Regions from separate parts of the Streptomyces sp. B3I8 genome, predicted to be linked through region 3. Evidence: riboswitches for the same ligand, from Rfam matches in the RefSeq annotation. Region 3 holds a riboswitch; each other region holds the start of a gene.
The links. Region 3 has a riboswitch for cyclic di-AMP ahead of QFZ64_RS14625 (transglycosylase family protein). Riboswitches for the same ligand answer to the same signal wherever they lie in the genome.

Region 1 (4,732 bases), 1.2 Mb from region 3:
GCAAGGTGGAGGCCGAGGTCGGCGAGGTGTACGCGGCCGTCGACCAGGACGGGGCGGACGGGCTGACGCTGATCGAGCCCGGCTACCTCATGCCGCACCCCACGCTGCCCGCCGTACGGGTCGACCGGCGCGACGACCTGTGGGCCGAGCCGATCAGCAAGGTGCTGCTGCGCCACCCCTTCCTGTCCGACGACGAACTGGCGGCGGCGGCCCGGGGGGCGGTCGGTTCGCTGGCCACGGTCACCATGTCCGGGCCCGGGACCGTCGAACTCCAGCCATGTGGCGTGACGAAGGCGACGGGGCTGGCGCTGGCGGCCGAGCGGCTGGGGCTTTCCCCGGCCCGGACCCTCGCCTTCGGGGACATGCCCAACGACATCCCCATGTTCGACTGGGCGGCCCGCGGGGTGGCCATGGCCAACGCCCATCCCGAACTCAAGGCGGTCGCCGACGAGGTCACGGCGTCGAACGAGGACGACGGCATCGCCGTCGTCCTCGAACGCCTCTTCCCGGCCGGGGCGTGAGCCCAGGACCAGGGTCAGCCCCCGGTCAAGGCGTCAGTCACCTGTTCCAGGCGTCGACCCCCGAACCAGGTGCGGAGCCCCCGGGTCGGGTAGGGGCACGGGCAGGTATGGGCACCGGGTCGGGTGCGGGGGCCCGTCCGGGCGGTCGGCCCGGTTCAGTACGCGCCGTACACGTTGTCGATCGAGCCGTACCGCGCGGCCGCGTAGTTGCAGGACGCCGTGATGTTGGCGATCGGGTCGAACGGGTCGAACGAGGTGCCGGGCACGTGGTAGGCGAGGAACGTCGGGTCGATGATCTGGAGCAGTCCCTTGGACGGGGTGCCCGCCAGGGCGTTGGAGTCCCAGTTGTTCACGGCGAGCGGGTTGCCTGACGACTCCCGCATGATGTTGCGCTGGATGCCGTCGTAGCTGCCGGGGATGCCGTTCTGCGCCATGATCGACAGCGACTGCTGGATCCAGCCGTCGAGGTTGTTGGCGTAGGTGGCCGTGGTGGCGGTCGTCGTCGCCGCGGTCGTCGTCGTGGCGGCGGTGGGCGTGGCCGCGGAGGCCTGGGTGGCGCCGAACAGCGGGAGCGCGAGGGCGGCGGCACCGGTGCCGGCGGCGATCAGGGCGCGGGCGGGCAGGCGGAAGCCGGGCAGGGCGAAGCGGGACATGGCGGATTTCCTCTCCGTCGCCTGCGAGGTGAGCTGTCGGGTTCGGGCTGGGAGGTGCCCGGCCGGCCCACGCACGCGGGACCGGCTTCACCCCTAGCCGTGCCGGGACTTGGCCCCGGACCGGCGACTTACCTGGGTCCCCCGCTCCTGCCGTGCGAGATGGGTGAATGGGTGCTCCGGACGGCGGCAGGACTCGGCGTTCCACCCGGATCGGGGAGGAAGCTATGCGAGAGAACCTGTGAGGAACAAGTGACGAAAACGAGGTTCTATCCGGTTGATCTTTTGCTGGGCGTTTTGGGATGTTGATCCTTTGTGCGCCACCCGGCTCAACTGGGCGTCCGGGTAAGGGGAATGTGAGATTCCGGAGCAGTGCGTCCCGCGAGGTGTGCGCGTGACCCAACTCACTGAGGGCGTGAGACGGACGTATGGTGCGGAATAGGCTCAATGTTCGCAAGTCGTCCGCGCGGGGAATGTCCGTGTCGTCCGGACGATGCCCGGGGGATCCGCCCGGGGGGCCGCCGTGATGTGGATCATGCATAAGTCCGTACATGACCGTGCGTATCACCCGATCACGAACATGCCGTCTCTGATCCGGTACGTCCCGGCCTGGAACCATGGGCGCTCGTGGTGATCGAAACATGACCGGATACGCTGACTTGAGTGAGGGCAGCGACCTATCGACAAACCGTGTAACCGTCGCCAGACACCAGCAGACAGGAGACCCCTCGTGACCGTCGTCGGGCCATTCGGGCTGAGCGTGCGGGACCAGGCTCTGGAAGCCGATGTCCAGGTGGGTCTGACGGCTGTCGAGGAGGGCCTGCTCGAAGCCACCAAGAGCGGGGTCCCCTTCATCACGGAGGCCGCACAGCATCTCGTCCGCGCGGGCGGGAAGCGGTTCCGGCCGCTGCTGGTGATGCTGGCGGCGCAGTTCGGCGACCCGTACGCGCCGGGGATCGTGCCCTCGGCGGTCGTCGTCGAGCTCACTCATCTCGCCACGCTCTACCACGACGACGTCATGGACGAGGCCGAGGTGCGGCGCGGGGTGGACAGCGCCAACACCCGCTGGGGCAACTCGGTCGCGGTCCTCACCGGCGACTTCCTCTTCTCCCGCGCCTCCCACATGCTGGCCGACCTCGGCCCCGAGGCGGTCCGGATCCAGGCGGAGGCGTTCGAACGGCTGGTCACCGGGCAGATCCTGGAGACCGCCGGGCCGCGCGACGGCCGGGACCCCGTCGACCACTACCTCGACGTGCTGGCCGGCAAGACCGGCTCCCTGGTCGCGGTGGCCTGTCGGTTCGGCGCGATGATGTCCGGCGCCGACGAGACGGTCGTGGACGTGCTCACGCAGTACGGAGAGCGGCTCGGCGTCGCCTTCCAGCTCGCCGACGACGTACTCGACATCGCCTCCGACTCCCGCGAGTCCGGCAAGACGCCGGGCACCGACCTGCGCGAGGGCATCCCCACCCTGCCGGTGCTGCGGCTGCGCGAGCAGGCCGAGCGGCTCGGGCTGCCGGCGGACGTGGCCCTGTGCGAGCTGCTCGACTCCGACCTGAGCGACGACGCCCGTCTCGACGAGGCCCTGGACCAGCTGCGGGAACACCCCGCCCTCGAGCAGGCGCGGCGGGACACGGTGCGGTACGCGGAGGACGCGCGGTCGGCGCTGGCCCCGCTGCCGGAGTGCGCGGCGAAGACGGCGCTGACGGAGATGTGCGAACTGGTGGTCCACCGGGCCGGGTGACACCCCGGAACCTCCACCCCACGACCCGCCTCTTCGCCCTGTCCTCCCCTCCCTTTCGCATCTCACGGGCCCTTCCCCCTACGGGAGGGTGGACGATCTCCACCCGCGTGTCATACCGCAGGAGTACGCGGAGTTGGACCCGGGGGTTGACGCCTCGTCGCGGACTTTTTGGTCATATGGAGAGGACCACCTCCCCGGACTTCGGGTGACAATGGCGGCACGGGGTGGGAAGTCTTGGCTCGAGCGTGAACCGGGAGCCGAGGGGAGCGAGAGCACGGCAGGCCGCCGCCGACGACGGAGGTAAGGCACACATGGCACCGTACGGAACCGACGACATCACCCCCGGTGCGACCCCGGGCGGGAACACGGGTGGCAGCGCGGGCGGGGCGCGGCGCAAGGCCTCGCGGTACGTCGTCCCCGCCGCGGTGGTGGGGGTGACGGCGGCGACCATCGGGCTCGTCCCGGCGCTCGCCGACTCCGGTGACCCCGACCTGCCGAAGATCAGCGCGCAGAAGCTCGTCGAGAAGGTCGCCGCGTCGCACGTGGACCAGCTTTCCGGCACCTTCAAGATCACCACCGATCTGGGTCTGCCGGACCTGGGCGGCCTGGAGAGCGGCCTGCTCTCCGGTGCCTCGTCCCAGGGCGGCTCCACCGCCGACCCCTCCGCCAGGCTGACGGAGCTGGCGAGCGGCACGCACACCCTGCGTGTGGCGATGGACGGGCCGGACAGGCACAAGCTGTCCATCGTCGAGAAGGCGGCCGAGTACAGCGTCATCCACAACGGCGACGAGGTGTGGGCGTACGACAGCGCGTCCAACCAGGCCTTCCACGCCCAGGAACCGGGCGGCGCGACCCACGACGGCCACGGGAAGAAGGGCGGCGGGCACCACGGCCCCGGGGGCGACGACACGTCACTCACCCCCAAGGACCTCGCGCAGCAGGTCCTGAAGGCCGCCGACGGCACGACGTCCGTCACGGTCGACGGCACCGTCCGCGTCGCCGGTCGGGACGCCTACAAGCTGCTGGTCAAGCCGGAGAAGTCCGGTTCGACGATCGGTGCGGTCAGCATCGCGGTGGACGCGCGCACCGGGATGCCGCTGAAGTTCACGCTCACCCCCGCCTCGGGCGGCGCGGCCGTGGTGGACGCGGGCTTCACCAAGGTCAGCTTCGACCGGCCGGCCGCGTCGACGTTCGACTTCACCCCGCCCAAGGGCACCAAGGTCACCGAGGAGGACGACGCGGAGAAGGCGGCGCCGCACAAGGGTGCGGGCGGCATGCCGGGCGCGGGCCTGCCCGGCCTCGGCGCTTTCGGCGACCTCGGCGGCGCGGACGGCGCGGGTGGCGCCAGGACGATCGGCGAGGGCTGGTCTGCGATAGCCGAGTTCGGCGGTGACGAGAGCATGCCCTCCGGCTCCTCGCACGGCTCGGGTTCGGCCGACGACAGTGCTGCCTCCGGCCTCCTCGGCTCCTTCGGGGACAAGGTGAGCGGCAAGTTCGGCTCGGGCACGGTCTACTCGACCCGCCTGGTCAACGCGCTGATGACCGAGGACGGCAAGGTGTACGTGGGCGCGGTCACCAAGGACGCGCTGGTGAAGGCGGCCGACGCGGCCAAGTAGGTGCCGGGTCCGCCCCGGCGGACGGCAGGGCCACGAGTGGGGGAGCGCATGGAGGAACCGTCCGCGGAGGACACGGCGCAACCGTCCACGACGTCCCGGTCCACGGCGGAGCCGTCCCCGGCCGCAGGTGACGGGGCCGGGGACGAGGCCGGGGCCGAGGTCGGTTCCGAGGTCGGGGCGGTCATCGCCACCCGTGCGCTCACC
Region 2 (4,732 bases), 1.4 Mb from region 3:
CCGGCCCTCCGTGTACCGCAAGAACGCGTGACCGGGAAGGCAATCGCGCGCATGTCGCCTACCGTCACGTCTTCCTAGCCTGGCGACATGCCTCATAGCTACAGGGTGACGTCCCACTCGCACGCGACCCCCGGTGCCGTCTTCTCGCTGCTCGTCCGGGGAGGGACGTGGCCGTCGTGGTCGCCGATCGAAACGGTCGCGATCGAGGGCGGCGGGGATCCCGACGACCCGCAGAAGGTGGGGGACATCAGGGTGTTCCGGACCGGCCGGGCGACCTCCAGGGAGCCGATCGTCGAACTCGTCGCCGACCGGAGGTTCGTCTACGAGAACCTGGGCGGCCCCTTCCGTTCCTACCGCGGCGTCATCGAACTCACCGAGGCCCCACGGGGCGGCACCGACCTCACCTGGTCGGGGACCTTCACGCCGAAGGTCCCCCTCACCGGCCGCTTCCTGCGGCGGTATCTGACCGGCTACATGCAGCGGATGGCCGACGGACTGGCGCGGTACGCCGGCCGTTCCGACTCCTCGACGAGCCGCTAGGCGAGCCGTATGACGCCGCGGACCGCCGCCTCACCGTCGAAGTACACGGACTCCTCCCGTACGTACGCGCCCGGACGCGGGGCGTGGATCATCATGCCGTTGCCCGTGTAGATGCCCACGTGGCCGAGGTCGTCGTAGAAGAAGACCAGGTCACCGGGGTGGGCCGCGGCGAGTGGCACGGTCGTGCCGCACCGGGCCTGCTCGGCGGGCGACCGCGGCAGCAGGAATCCGGCGGCCTTCCAGGCGGCCTGGACGAGGCCGGCGGCGTCGTACGAACCGGGGCCGGTCGCGCCCATGACGTACGGCCGCCCGGTCTGCGCCCGGGCGAACGCGGCGGCGGTCGCGGCCTTGTCCGCGGCGAGGGTGCCCGCCGCGGCGGGGGCGGGCGTGGTGGCGCCGGGGGAGGAGAGTCCCGAGTGGCTCGCGGGAGGGAGGCCGCCCGTGGTGCCTGTGGCCGGGATGCCGGCCGTGGTGCCTACGGCCGGGATGCTGCCCGTGCTTTCGATGGTCGGGAGCGAGTCGCCACTGCCCGCGGGCGCGTACGTGCCGGCGCCCGCGGCGGCCGGGAAGGTCACGGTGAGGCCGGTGGCGGGAAGCGGCCCGGGACCGCCGCCGGTGGCCGCGTATGAGCCGACACCGCCGATGCCGGGGAGGCCGCCGGTGGTGCCCGGGGCGGAGAATGAGCCGATGCCGTCCGTGGCCGGGAAGCTGCCGGTGCTGCTCACGCCGGGGAAGGCTCCGGTGCCGTTCGCGGCGGGATACGCGGGGGCGCCCTCCGCCGCCGGGAAGGCTCCGGTGCCGTTCGTGGCCGGATAGGGGTCGGGGGCCGTCGGGTGGGCGTTGCCCGTGCCGAGGCCCGCTACGGCCGGGTACGCGCCCGTGCCGCCCGCGCCCGGGAACGCTCCGGCGCCGTCGCCCGTGGGGTACGGACCGGTGTTGCCGATGGCCGGGAAGGCCCCCGTGCCGTCCACGGCCGGGAAGCCGCCGTCAACCGCGGGGAAGCCGCCTGTGTTGTCCACCGCCGCCGGGTAGGCACCCGTGCCGTCCATCCCGGGGTAGGAGTAGGCAGTGCCGAGGGCCGGGAAGGAACCGGTGCCGTCCGCGGGAGGGAACGGCTGGGAGGCGCCCGCCCCCGCCATGGAACCCATGGAACCCATGGAACCCGTGGAACTCATGGAACCCATGCCGCTCACCGCCGGGAAAGCCCCGGTGTCCGTGCCCGGGTACGCGCCGGAGCCGTCGAAGCCCGGGTAGGCGGCCGCGCCGGCGCCCATGGCCGGGAACGAACCCGTGTTCTCCACGCCCGGATACGCGCCCGTAGTGCCGACCGCCGGGAACGACCCGGTGGCGCCCACGGTCGGAAAGGAGCCGGTGCTGTCGACGGCCGGGAAGGAGCCCGTGCCGCCCACGGCCGGGAAGGCATCCGTGCCGCTCGTGCCCGCGTACGCCCCGGACGGCATTCCCTGTCCCGGTCCCGGGGCGAGCTCGGCCGTGGGGGAGGAGAACGTCCACGACTGCGACTGCGACTGGGGCTGCGCCTGGGGCGCGCTCTCCAGTGCCGCACGCGGGGCGCCGGTCCGTTGCGACAGCAGTACGCGCGCTGCGGCGAGCTTCCGCTGCGTCGCCTCCTTGGACGTCCGCGGCGACCGCTGCGGCGCCGCGCTCGGCGAGGCGGGCTTCCTGGGCGCCGGCAGTGCCGGCAGCTCCCGTCCCGAAGTGCCCGGCCCGAGGGCCGGGGTCTCGCGGGCGGCACCCAGCGCCGGGGCGCCCGGCCTCCGCCGCCGCTTCTCCGTCGCGGCCACCAGTTCGGCGACGGTCCTGTCGATCGACGACTGGCGCAGGCCCTGCGGTCGCCGGTCCCCCGGGCGCTGCGCGGACCGACCGGGTGCCGGACGGTCCGGTCGCCGGTCGGCCGGCAGCACCGCCGCGACGGACGGGCCGAGTTTCGCGCGCGCCGTGTCGAGCCACTGCGTGCGCTTGGCGGCCTCCGCGGCGGGCCCCGACCGCTGCCGCTCCTTGGCGGCCAGGACGCGCGTCGCGTTGTAGGTCTCCGTGGCCGTCTCGACCCGTTGGTACAGGCTGTCGATCCGCTGCTGGACCTCCGCGTGGCTCGGTCCCGGCGGCTCGGCCTCGGGCGCGACATCCCCTGCCGGGGAGAACAGGGCCATGGGGTCCACGGCCATGGGATTCGGGGCCATGGGTTCCAGGGCCCGCGACGCTCGCGCGGGCGTACCCGGTCCTGCGGGGACCGCGGGAAACGCGGCGCGCGCACCGGCAGGGAGCGGTTTCTGGTCCGACGCCAAGGGAGGCGACTCCTTCCGTGCTCCGCCTACCGGGTTAGCTGTCGGATTCGGGCGGATGATTCCGGAAGGACTGCCCTACGGCCCGTACGCGCGGGGCGGTTGGGCCGATTCACCCCAGGTCTCGGTTGGGTCCCCGGCTCCGGCTGCCCGCGGGGGCGGGCCGGACTCGGCGGAGGCCGCGCGGCCCGGCGACGTTCGCCGGTTGCGTCGAGCGGCCTGTCGGCACCGTAGCCAACGTGTGTGTCTCGTGTGAAGGTCGGAGTGCGTTATGTCCGATACATTTTTGTGACCTTCGCGTGAGGATCCGGTTGCCGTCGACGGTTCCGGCCAACCTGCGTAATCGTTCCGTCAGTTGCCCGTCCACCGGCCCGTTCCGTCGCCGCCGCCCGGCCACCAGCGGTGATCGCGCCGAGACGGCGTCCGGGCGACCGACCGGACGGTCTGAAGCCCGGCCGCCGTGGTGGGCACCGTCGCCCGGCTGAGAGCTTCGTCACGCGGGCCGCCCCGGCGCCCCGGGGTTCCCTACGGAGTTTCCGAGGGGGAGGCCGGTTGTCGGTGGGGCGCCCTAGACTCGGGATGCGATGAGCAGCCTCTTTGACGACAGCTTCCTGGCGGACCTCCAGGCCCCGCGGGCCCACGGTGAGGAACCCCCGCCACCGCCCGAGGACGAGCACGTACCGGAGCCGATTCCGGACGATCTGTTCGGCGGGAAGTTCGACGTGCCCCCGGACAGGTGGCAGGCCGGAGCGGGGGGCTCCGGCGAGGCCGGAGCCGGAGGCGGGTACTACCGCAACGGCGCCCTCCGCCCCGTCCTGGACGCGGCGGCCCTCCTGGACGGGCTGAACGAGAACCAGCGCGCGGCCGTCGTGCACGCCGGCTCCCCCCTGCTCATCGTCGCCGGCGCCGGCTCCGGCAAGACCCGCGTGCTCACCCACCGCATCGCGCACCTGCTGGCCGAGCGCGGCGTCCACCCCGGCCAGATCCTCGCCATCACCTTCACCAACAAGGCCGCGGGCGAGATGAAGGAGCGCGTCGAGCAGCTCGTCGGCCCGCGCGCGCACGCGATGTGGGTGATGACGTTCCACAGCGCCTGCGTCCGCATCCTGCGCCGGGAGAGCAAGCGGCTCGGCTTCACCTCGTCCTTCTCGATCTACGACGCCGCCGACTCCAAGCGTCTGATGGCCCTCGTCTGTCGTGACCTGGACCTCGACCCCAAGCGCTTCCCGCCGAAGTCCTTCAGCGCCAAGATCAGCAACCTGAAGAACGAGCTGATCGACGAGGAGGACTTCGCGGCGCAGGCCGCCGACGGCTTCGAGAAGACGGTCGCCCAGGCCTACGCGCTCTACCAGTCGCGGCTGCGCGAGGCCAACGCGCTGGACTTCGACGACCTGATCATGACGACGGTCAACCTGCTGCGTGCCTTCCCGGACGTCGCCGAGCACTACCGCCGCCGCTTCCGGCACGTCCTGGTCGACGAGTACCAGGACACCAACCACGCCCAGTACGCCCTCGTGCGCGAACTGGTCGGCACCTCCGAGCACCCGGTCGACGTGCCGCCGGAGGCCCAGGTGCCGCCCGCCGAGCTGTGCGTCGTCGGTGACGCCGACCAGTCGATCTACGCCTTCCGCGGCGCGACGATCCGCAACATCCTCCAGTTCGAGGAGGACTACCCGGACGCGACGACGATCCTGCTGGAGCAGAACTACCGTTCCACGCAGACGATCCTGTCCGCCGCCAACGCGGTCATCGAGCGCAACGAGTCCCGCCGCCCGAAGAACCTGTGGACCAACGCGGGCTCGGGCGCGCAGATCACCGGCTACGTCGCCGACACCGAGCACGACGAGGCCCAGTTCGTCGCCGACGAGATAGACCGTCTCACGGACGCGGGC
Region 3 (4,732 bases):
CGGTACGGGACCGGGTGCGGGGACGTACGTACGACGCTGCCTACGGGCGGTGCTCAGGCCTGCTCGGCCCGTGCCGTGCCTACTGGCCGGCGGAGCGGAACCGGGGGAACGCCGAGCGGCCGGCGTACACCGCGGCGTCGTCGAGGATCTCCTCGATGCGCAGCAGCTGGTTGTACTTGGCGACGCGCTCGGAGCGGGCCGGGGCGCCGGTCTTGATCTGGCCGCAGTTGGTGGCGACGGCCAGGTCGGCGATGGTGACGTCCTCGGTCTCACCGGAGCGGTGGGACATCATGCACTTGAAGCCGTTGCGCTGGGCGAGCTCGACGGCGTCCAGGGTCTCGGTCAGCGAGCCGATCTGGTTGACCTTGACCAGCAGGGCGTTGGCGGAGTTCTCCTCGATGCCGCGGGCCAGGCGCTCGGGGTTGGTGACGAACAGGTCGTCGCCGACGAGCTGCACCTTGTCGCCGAGCTTGGCGGTGATGGTCTGCCAGCCGGCCCAGTCGTCCTCGAACAGCGGGTCCTCGATGGAGACGAGCGGGTACGCGTCGACGAGCTCCGCGTAGTACTCGGTCATCTCGGCCGCCGAGCGCTCCTTGCCCTCGAAGGTGTAGACGCCGTCCTTGTAGAACTCGGAGGCGGCGACATCGAGGGCGAGGGCGATCTGGTCGCCGGGGGTGTAGCCGGCCTCCTTGATCGCCTCGAGGATGAGGTCCAGGGCCTCGCGGTTGGAGCCGAGGTTGGGGGCGAAGCCGCCCTCGTCGCCGAGGCCGGTGGCCAGGCCCTTGTTCTTCAGGACCTTCTTCAGCGTGTGGTAGACCTCGGCGCCCCAGCGCAGGGCCTCGGAGAAGGACTCCGCGCCGATCGGGGCGATCATGAACTCCTGGATGTCCACGTTGGAGTCGGCGTGCGAGCCGCCGTTCAGGATGTTCATCATCGGCACCGGCAGCAGGTGCGCGTTGGGGCCGCCGAGGTAACGGAAGAGCGGGAGGTCGCTGGCCTCGGAGGCGGCGTGGGCCACGGCGAGGGAGACGCCGAGGATGGCGTTGGCGCCCAGCGAGCCCTTATTGTCGGTGGCGTCCAGGTCGAACATGGCCTGGTCGATCAGGCGCTGCTCGGTGGCGTCGTAGCCGACCAGCTCCGGGCCGATCTGCTCGATGACGGCGAGGACGGCCTTCTCGACACCCTTGCCCAGGTAGCGGCTCGGGTCGCCGTCACGGAGTTCGATGGCCTCGAAGGCACCGGTGCTGGCACCGGAGGGAACGGCGGCACGACCCGTGCTGCCGTCGTCGAGGCCGACCTCGACCTCGACCGTGGGGTTGCCTCGGGAGTCCAGGATTTCCCGGGCTACGACGACGTCGATGGACGGCACGAGCATCTCCTTCTGGGATGTGACGCGGGTACGCCGGACCCTCGGGCCCGACGTGGGGCGCGGAGCCGGGACGGCCCGCGGTCCGAGCCTAGCCGTCCCGGGCGGCGGCACCGGTGTGCGGCCCACTCCGCGGGCAGAAGTGTGGGTGAATTGTTTCCTGACGGAACAAAATGAGCGGGGGTGGGCATCAGGAGAGCGCGGCGACACCCGGCGGCCGCAGACCCTTTCACGGCTCCCCCCTGCCCGGACATGCCCCACCCCCGGCGCGCACGGGGGAGACGCGCCGGGGGTGGGGGCCCGTGGGGACGGGGGTGGCCCCGCGGGAGGGCCGGGGTGGCCCGTGGGAGGGGCCGGGGTGGCCCCGCGGGGGCCGGGGGGTCAGCTCAGGTGGAGCTGCTGGCCCGGGTAGATGACGTCCGCGTCGTCCACGATGTCCTTGTTCAGCTTGAACAGCTTCTGCCAGCCGCCCTTGACGTCGTGGTCCGCGGCGATCTCGCTCAGGGTGTCACCCTTGACGACCTTGTACTCGCCGTCACCCTTCTCGACCTTCTTGCCGGTCGGCGTGGTGACCGTCTTCTTCACGGCCGGACGCTCCTGCGAGCGGGAGGCGTGCTGCCCGGCGGACGAGGAACCGCTGGTGGAGCCCGCGCTGCCGGAGCTGCCGGAGCTGCCGGAGCCGCTCGACCCGCTCGACGACGAGCCGTTGGACGACGAGCCGTTGGACGTGGCGGCCGCACCGTTGTACGCGGCGCCGGTCAGCCCCTTGCCGCACACCGGCCAGGCGCCCTTGCCCTGGCCCGCGAGGACCTTCTCGGCGACGGCTATCTGCGCCGACTTGGAGGCCAGGTCGGCACGCGCGGCGTACGCGGTACCGCCGTACGCGGCCCAGGTGGAGTTGGTGAACTGCAGGCCACCGTAGAAACCGTTGCCGGTGTTGATGGACCAGTTGCCGCCGGACTCGCACTGGGCGACGGCGTCCCACTGGGAGGCGGTGGCGGCGGAGGCGTTACCGGCCGCCATCAGCGGGGCGGCGACGGCGGCACCGGTGACGCCGGCGAGTGCGACGACCCGGGTGGCCTTGGACGGACGACGGTGCTTGCCCTTGCCGGAAAACAGCATGGAGAGATCCCCTCACCGACGCCTGCGAGGTGAGCTGTCGGGTTCGGGCCGGTTGAGTTGCCCGGTCGTGTGCCGCTTCCGGCACACGACTTCACCCCAAGCCGTGTCCGGCCGTCCGGGGCCACGAGATGGCCCGGCTGCCGGACCCGGCACTTACCTGGGTCCCCCGCTCCTGCCTACGGCGCTTGACGCGACGACTGTTCCCGTACGGCCGCTGGCAGGATTCGGCGTTGCGACCGTCGGGGCCCGCGATGGCGAGCGGTGACGACCGTAGACACGGGATCCGGCGGATTTCAAAGACGATCAAGGCTTATGAGACTCATCCCACACTTTCACCGAATCGGACATCAAGGGTGATCCACGGACCAAACTCCCCTGATTTCGGGTGCACTTCGACCCCGTACGTCCGATTGTTCCCCTGGCGTCCCAGCAGTCCCGGACCCCTGTTCGCCTACTCCACGTCGAGGCTCTGACCGGCGCGGATGACGCTCGGGTCGCTGCCGATGGCGTCCTTGTTCTGGCGGTAGAGGGCCTCCCACCCGCCGTCGACGCCAAGGGAGTCGGCGATGGAGCCGAGGGTGTCGCCGTCGCGGACCGTGTAGGTGGAGCCCGTCTCGGCGCTGCTGCCGCGGTGCCGGCCGGTTCCGTCGGCGATGAGGGTGTTGGCACCCTTCGTCCCGTCGACGGCGCCCGTGTCGACGAGGGCCGAGGCGCCCGGGCTCTGCCGGTAGTGGTCGTCCGACGCGCTCCCCGACGACCGCCCGGCCGACGAACCGCCGGACTTGTCACCGGATTCCGGAGACCGGGTGGATTCGCCGCCGGAGCGCGAATCGCCGGAATCGCGGGAGGAATCCTCGCCCTTCTTGCTCGGGCTCGCGCTCGCCTTTCCGGAGGCGCGGTCGGACGTGCTGCCGGAATCCCCGGTGGACTTGCCGGAGGAGCCCGGTGAATTCGAGGAGCCGGAGGAACCCGAGGAGGAGGACGCCGAGCCGGACGAATCGGCCGAACCGGACGAGTTGTCCAGTCCGAGGTCGAGTCCGGAGTCGGAGTCCCCGGACTCGTCCGAGGAGGAACCGCCGCCCAGGCCCGTGTCCACGTCCGCGGAACCGGAGTCCTTGGAGAGTCCGGAGAGCGGGCCGCAGGTGGGCCAGGCGGCGACGCCCTCGGCGTCGAGGATCTTCTCGGCGACGGCGATCTGCTGCGAGCGGCTGGCCTGGTCGGGGCTCGGCGCGTAGTCGAGGCCGCCGTAGTGGTCCCAGTCGTCCTGCGACAACTGCAGTCCGCCGTACAGGTTGTTGCCCGTGTCGGCGCTCCAGGAGCCGCCGCTCTCACACTCCGCCACGTGGTCCCAGGTGGTGCCGCTGGCGGCGCTCGCACCGGTGGCGCCGAGCAGGGGGATGGCGATGGCGGAGCCGGTCACGCCGGCCGCGACGAGGAGAGCCGGAGCCTGGCGGGGGCGACGGTGACGACCGTTCCCGGAGAGCATGCGGATGCCTTTCACACGACAGCGGTGACCCAACGCGGCGATCCGGGGGACCGCCTTGTTGATGCGTGAACGTATAGCCAGTAGAACACCGGTTACAAGTTAATGCAGCGCAGATCACGTGAAGATCACAAAGCTGAAAACCTGTCACTTTTGCGTGGCTGAGCGTGTTTACGCGGAACCGATGCCGTCTCATTTCGGGACGGGTGCGAACTCCACGGGCAGCGTGCGCAATCCGCGCATGATGAGGCCTCCACGCCACCGCAATTCGGTGGAATCCACCGCGAGTCGGAGGTCCGGAAGGCGGGTCAGGAGGGCCGCGAGCGCGGTCCGGCCCTCCAGACGGGCGAGCGGGGCACCGAGACAGTAGTGGATGCCGTGCCCGTATCCGAGGTGTTGATTGTCACGGCGAGTGAGATCGAGCACGTCCGGGTCGGTGAACCGTTCCGGGTCGCGGTCGGCGGCCGCCAGGACGACGAGGACGGGGTCGCCGGGGGCGATGTCCTGGCCGCCGAGGGTCAGCGGCCGGGTGGCGAACCGCCAGGTGGCCAGCTCCACCGGGCCGTCGAAGCGCAGGAGTTCCTCGACCCCGCTCTCCAGCAGGCCCGTCTCCCCCGCGGCGAGGGAGTCCTGCAGCCGGGTCCGCTGCCCGGGGTGGGCGAGCAGGGCGTGGATGCCGTTGCCGATGAGATTGACGGTGGTCTCGAAGCCCGCGAAGAGAAGGATGAACGCCATCGCGGCGACCTCGTTCTCCGTGAGGT
Region 4 (4,732 bases), 480 kb from region 3:
GTTGCCGGCGGACAGCCCCTGGTACTCGGGGTGCCGGCCGACCTTGGAGGCGAGGACCACGTCGGAGCGGTTGCCACGCGCCTTGAACCACCTGCCGAGTACGGTCTCGGACTCGCCGCCCTTATGGCCCGGGACGAAAGCCGAGTAGCCGTCGGCGGTGTCGACGAAGTTGCCTCCGGCGGCCGTGTAGGCGTCCAGCACGGCGAAGGACGCGGCCTCGTCGGCGGTCCAGCCGAAGACATTGCCGCCGAGGCAGAGGGGAGCGACCGCGAGATGGGTTGAGCCCAGAGGGCGAAGTGACATCATTTAACGATGTTAAGTAGAAGTCTCCGCAGTCCGCGCGCGGAATCGCGGACTCCGGGACGATTCCGTCGCGAATCGGCCCGGCAGGGCAGTGCGCTGCCCGAAAGGACACGGCCGGCCGGCGATGCACGGCACGGCACGGCGGGGCCGGGTCGGTGGGGCAGGCGCAGCCGGAATCGACTCGACGGGGACCGGCCCGGCCCGAAGCCCGGCAGGGACCGGCCCTGCCAGAGGCCCGACAGGGACCGGCCCGACAGGGACCGGCCCGGCGGGGCCTTGGCGGGCTCAGGGATTCAGCCCCTTGCCGTGCAGCCACGCCATCGGGTCGATCCCCGTGGCCGCGCCGCCGGGGTGGACCTCCAGGTGCAGATGCGGACCGGTGACGTTGCCGGTGGCACCGACGCGGCCGATGACCTCGCCCGTACTCACCTTCTGCCCGACACTGACGCTGATCGAGGACTGGTGGCAGAACCAGAGCTCGGTGCCGTCGTCGAGGGTGAGGATCGTGCGGTAGCCGTAGGAGCCGGCCCAGCCCGCCTCGGTGATCGTGCCGCTGTGGATCGCCTTGATGAGCGTGCCGGTGGGCGCGGCGAAGTCGAGGCCGGTGTGATAGCCGGACGACCACATCGATCCGGCCTCACCGAAGGTCGAGGTGATCGTGTACGAGGAGGTCGGCAGCGTGAACTGCTTGGCCAGCTCGGCGAGTTTCTTCGCGGCGGCCTTCTTCTTGGCCTCCGCCTCCGCCTTCTCCTTCGCGTCGGCGGCCTTCTTCTCCGCCTTCGCCTCCGCCTCCTCGGCGGCGGACGCCGCCTGCTTGGCGGCGGCGGCCTCGGCGGCCTTCGCGGTGGCGCTGTCCACCTGGTCCTGCTGGGCCTCGGCCTGCCGCATGATCCGGGCGCGCAGCGCCTCGCCCGCGTCCGTGGTGCCCGCGGCGGTGTCGACGCCGGTCAGTCCGGCGCCGGTGAGCGGGGCGGAGGCGGTCTGCGCGGTGGTGTCGGCGTGGTCGCCGGAGTCGTGACCGGAGTCGTCACCGACCAGCGCCTTGGCCGACTCGGTGACCGAGGACAGGTCCGGCAGGGAGATGGAGACCGGCGGCTTGGCGGTCTGCGCGGTGGCCATGCCACCCGCGCCGACCGCGGCGATCACGCCGACGCCCAGAACGGTGGAGCTGCGCGCGAGTCCGCCCCCGCGCTGCTTGGCGACGCGGTGCCGGCCACGGACGGGACGAACGGACTCCGCGGTGGGATTCCACTCCTCCCAGGTGCCCTCCTCGGAACGGCGGTCGAAGTCGACGACCTCGGTGCCGGCAGGAGCGTACGAGGGGTTCTGGGCAGGCCGGTTGGACGCCACGTGGGCGCACTCCTTTCCTTCCTCTCGCCTGCCGGGTTAGCTGACGGGTTCGGAGCAGGAAGGTCTCCTACGCGTGTACGACGGCCGCGTCCACTCGGCGGCCGCCGCGCGATTCACCCCTGAATGGTGGTTCCCCGGCTCCCTTGCGGGATTAGGCAGATGAGCACGGGGCCGCCTCCTGTGACGGCTGGGACGACCGTGCTGCGTTATCGAACGTTAATAGACCTGGGGTGCACATTCCAAGCTGTTCAGTGGCCCGAGTTACACGTCTTGGCCAGGACTTTTGCGCCACGAGCCCCGCAAAACGGGCGAGTTGACCGGGCCCCATGAGGGCCTCAGGCAGAGCCGCGCCCCGGACGTGCGGTCAGTAAACCCACCGGGGGACACGATCCGGTCACGACAGGTGACACCCTCGGCACCCACCGGCACCGACGCCCCGCACCGTCCGGAAACGCCGGTACGAACACCCTCGGAAACGACGGCCCGGACGTCCTCCGGAGACGACGGCCCGGACGTGGCCCCGGACGTCGCGGCCGACCATGCCCCCTCAGGGATGTGGCCGTCGTACCGCCAGCAGCGCCAGGTCGTCCGTCGCCCGTCCGCCGGTGTGCCGGGCGACCTCGTCGGCAAGGAAGCTCAGCAGCGCGTCCGGCCCGGAGAAGGTGCGGCCGACGAGCCGGGTGGCGGGGTCGTAGAACTCGCCGTGCCGGTCGCGGGCCTCGGAGAGCCCGTCGGTGTGGAAGAGGAGCGTGGCGCCGTACGGCAGCGCGGCCTCGTCCGCGCGTTCGGGCCACCTGCCCAGCTCGCCCATGCCGAGCGGCAGTGCGGACTCGCGCGGTTCGAGCACGCGCAGCCTCCCGTCGTCGTACAGGAGCAGCGGGGCGGGGTGGCCGCGGTTGACGAGGCGGACGAGGGTGCAGTCGTGCGGGATCTCGGCGAGGACGGCGGTGGTGAACCCCTCGAAGGAGTCCAGGTCCCGGCGTCGGCCGGCCTCGCGGGCGAGCGCGCGTTCGAGCCGCTGGGCGACTGCGCCGAGCGTGGCCTCCCGCTCGGCGGCCTCCCGGAACGCCCCGATGACGACGGCGACGACGCTGACGGCGCTGATGCCCTTGCCGCGCACGTCCCCCAGCACCAGGCGCACGCCGTGCGGGGAGTCCTGGACCGCGTACAGGTCGCCGCCGATCGCGGCCCCGTCCTGCGCGGCCTCGTAACGTGCGGCGACGTCGAGGCCCGCGACGCGCTCGGCCGGCTGCGGCATGACGGCGAGCTGCGCGGCCTCGGCGATGTGACGGACGGAGGCCAGCCGGGCTCCGGCACGGCCGACGAGCACGTTGATCAGGACGGCGAGGGCGGCGACGGTGCTGACCGTCAGCAGCTCGGTGGTGGTGTCGATGTTCGACATGACGCCGAAGGCGAGGTGAATCGCGGCCACGGCCAGGACGGCGACCACGGCTGTCAGGACGGTACCGCGCAACGAGTACAGGAAGGAGGCGACGAGGGGGGCCGCGGTGAAGAGGGGAGCGGCGGTGAAGTCGACCGGAGTGAGGCAGTCGTAGACGATCGCGGCGGCGAGCAGCAGCACCGGGAGGAAGGGCAGCGCGACACGGACGCCGGCCGCATCGCGGCTGCTGTTCCCGGCGGTCACGGTCGACCGTTTCTCAGTCCGCTGCCCCACGTCACCAGCGTCACCGGGGCGGCGTCGCGGGGCACCCCCCGGTGAGCCGGGCGGGTGGCGGGGACGGAGTGGGCGGTTGGAGGTGGCGGTACGGGACGGCGGTACGGACAGTGAACGGTGATACGACAAAAACCCCGGGGGCGGAAGCCTTTCGGCCTCCGCCCCCGGGGACGTGGTAGCGGGGACAGGATTTGAACCTGCGACCTCTGGGTTATGAGCCCAGCGAGCTACCGAGCTGCTCCACCCCGCGTCGGTAGAACCAGTGTACGTCATCCTGGGGACGCCGTTCACCACGTTTATCTGGGCGGCTGCTCACCCGGTCACCCGGTCGCCCGGTCGCCCGCACCTCCCTGCGGCGAACCGCTCAGCGGGCCGACGAGCGTCGTCGCCAAGGGAGCGCGTCACCGCACGTCGTGCGCTGTTCCTCGCTGCCCAGCGCCCCCGCGATCCGCGTGCAGATCTCTTCGAGCTGCCCCACCTGCTCCGGCGTGAGCCGGTCGAACACGGCGGCGCGCACCGTCTCGACGTGCCCCGGGGCCGTACGCTCCAGCAGCCGCGCCCCCGCGTCGGTGAGCACCGCGATGCTGCCGCGCCGGTCGCCCGGGTGTGCCTCGCGCCGCACGCTGCCGTCCCTCTCCAGGCGGGTGACGACGTAGGTCAGCCGGCTCCGGGTGACCTTCAGCGACGCGGCGAGGTCGGTCATGCGCAGCCGCCGGTCCGGGGCCTCCGAGAGATTGGCCAGCACCGAGTAGTACAGGTGCGGCAGGCCCGCCTGCTGCTGGAGCTGCCGGTCGATCACGTCCTCCAGGAGCAGGGAGGCGGCGAGGTATGCGCGCCAGGCACGCTGTTCCTCGGACGTGAGCCAGCGGGTCGTCATGACCGCAGTGTAGTTATTGTTCAAAAGTTGAACCACCTCGCCCGCACCCGGCTCCCGGCCCTCTTCGCAGTCCCGCACGTAGTCCGCACGTAGTCCGCACGTCGTCTCGCATCCCGGAGCGCGCACATGCCTCACCCCCACGTCCTGCTGTCCGCCGCCGTCTCCCTGGACGGCTTCCTCGACGACACCGGCCCCGAACGCCTGCTGCTGTCGGGCCCGGAGGACTTCGACCGTGTCGACCAGGTGCGGGCGGAGAGCGACGCGATCCTGATCGGCGCCGGCACCCTGCGCACCGACAACCCCCGGCTGCTGGTCAACTCCCCCGAGCGGCGCGCCGCACGGGTCGCGGCCGGGCGGCCGGAGTACCCCCTGAAGGTGACGGTGAGCGCGTCCGGCGACCTCGACCCGGCCGCGCGGTTCTGGCACACGGGGGGCGCGAAGGCGGTCTACACCACGGAGGAGGGCGCGGCCCGGCTGCGCGACGAGCTCCCCGCGGACGTCGACGTCGTCGCGCTGGGCGCGCAGCC

Region 1: linked by a shared signal. The riboswitch ahead of QFZ64_RS20310 (transglycosylase SLT domain-containing protein) and the one ahead of QFZ64_RS14625 (transglycosylase family protein) in region 3 are both predicted to bind cyclic di-AMP.
Region 2: linked by a shared signal. The riboswitch ahead of QFZ64_RS35390 (NlpC/P60 family protein) and the one ahead of QFZ64_RS14625 (transglycosylase family protein) in region 3 are both predicted to bind cyclic di-AMP.
Region 4: linked by a shared signal. The riboswitch ahead of QFZ64_RS16845 (M23 family metallopeptidase) and the one ahead of QFZ64_RS14625 (transglycosylase family protein) in region 3 are both predicted to bind cyclic di-AMP.

Annotation. Positions count from the first base shown of each region.
Region 1 is NZ_JAUSYN010000002.1:4,087,882-4,092,613, forward strand. It holds gene QFZ64_RS20305 (HAD family hydrolase) at 1-521, shown strand, start outside; gene QFZ64_RS20310 (transglycosylase SLT domain-containing protein) at 677-1,174, opposite strand; cyclic di-AMP (ydaO/yuaA leader) riboswitch at 1,180-1,350, opposite strand; gene QFZ64_RS20315 (polyprenyl synthetase family protein) at 1,902-2,912, shown strand; gene QFZ64_RS20320 (DUF2092 domain-containing protein) at 3,224-4,528, shown strand; gene QFZ64_RS20325 (ABC transporter ATP-binding protein) at 4,577-4,732, shown strand, end outside.
Region 2 is NZ_JAUSYN010000002.1:4,264,247-4,268,978, forward strand. It holds gene QFZ64_RS21160 (helix-turn-helix domain-containing protein) at 1-31, shown strand, start outside; gene QFZ64_RS21165 (SRPBCC family protein) at 88-540, shown strand; gene QFZ64_RS35390 (NlpC/P60 family protein) at 537-2,738, opposite strand; cyclic di-AMP (ydaO/yuaA leader) riboswitch at 2,852-3,025, opposite strand; gene QFZ64_RS21175 (ATP-dependent DNA helicase) at 3,425-4,732, shown strand, end outside.
Region 3 is NZ_JAUSYN010000002.1:2,844,959-2,849,690, forward strand. It holds gene eno (phosphopyruvate hydratase) at 80-1,369, opposite strand; gene QFZ64_RS14625 (transglycosylase family protein) at 1,748-2,488, opposite strand; cyclic di-AMP (ydaO/yuaA leader) riboswitch at 2,493-2,682, opposite strand; gene QFZ64_RS14630 (transglycosylase family protein) at 2,940-3,974, opposite strand; gene QFZ64_RS14635 (cytochrome P450) at 4,164-4,732, opposite strand, start outside.
Region 4 is NZ_JAUSYN010000002.1:3,329,948-3,334,679, forward strand. It holds gene QFZ64_RS16840 (aldo/keto reductase) at 1-306, opposite strand, end outside; gene QFZ64_RS16845 (M23 family metallopeptidase) at 589-1,653, opposite strand; cyclic di-AMP (ydaO/yuaA leader) riboswitch at 1,665-1,821, opposite strand; gene QFZ64_RS16850 (PP2C family protein-serine/threonine phosphatase) at 2,201-3,328, opposite strand; tRNA gene QFZ64_RS16855 (tRNA-Met) at 3,502-3,578, opposite strand; gene QFZ64_RS16860 (MarR family winged helix-turn-helix transcriptional regulator) at 3,693-4,205, opposite strand; gene QFZ64_RS16865 (dihydrofolate reductase family protein) at 4,332-4,732, shown strand, end outside.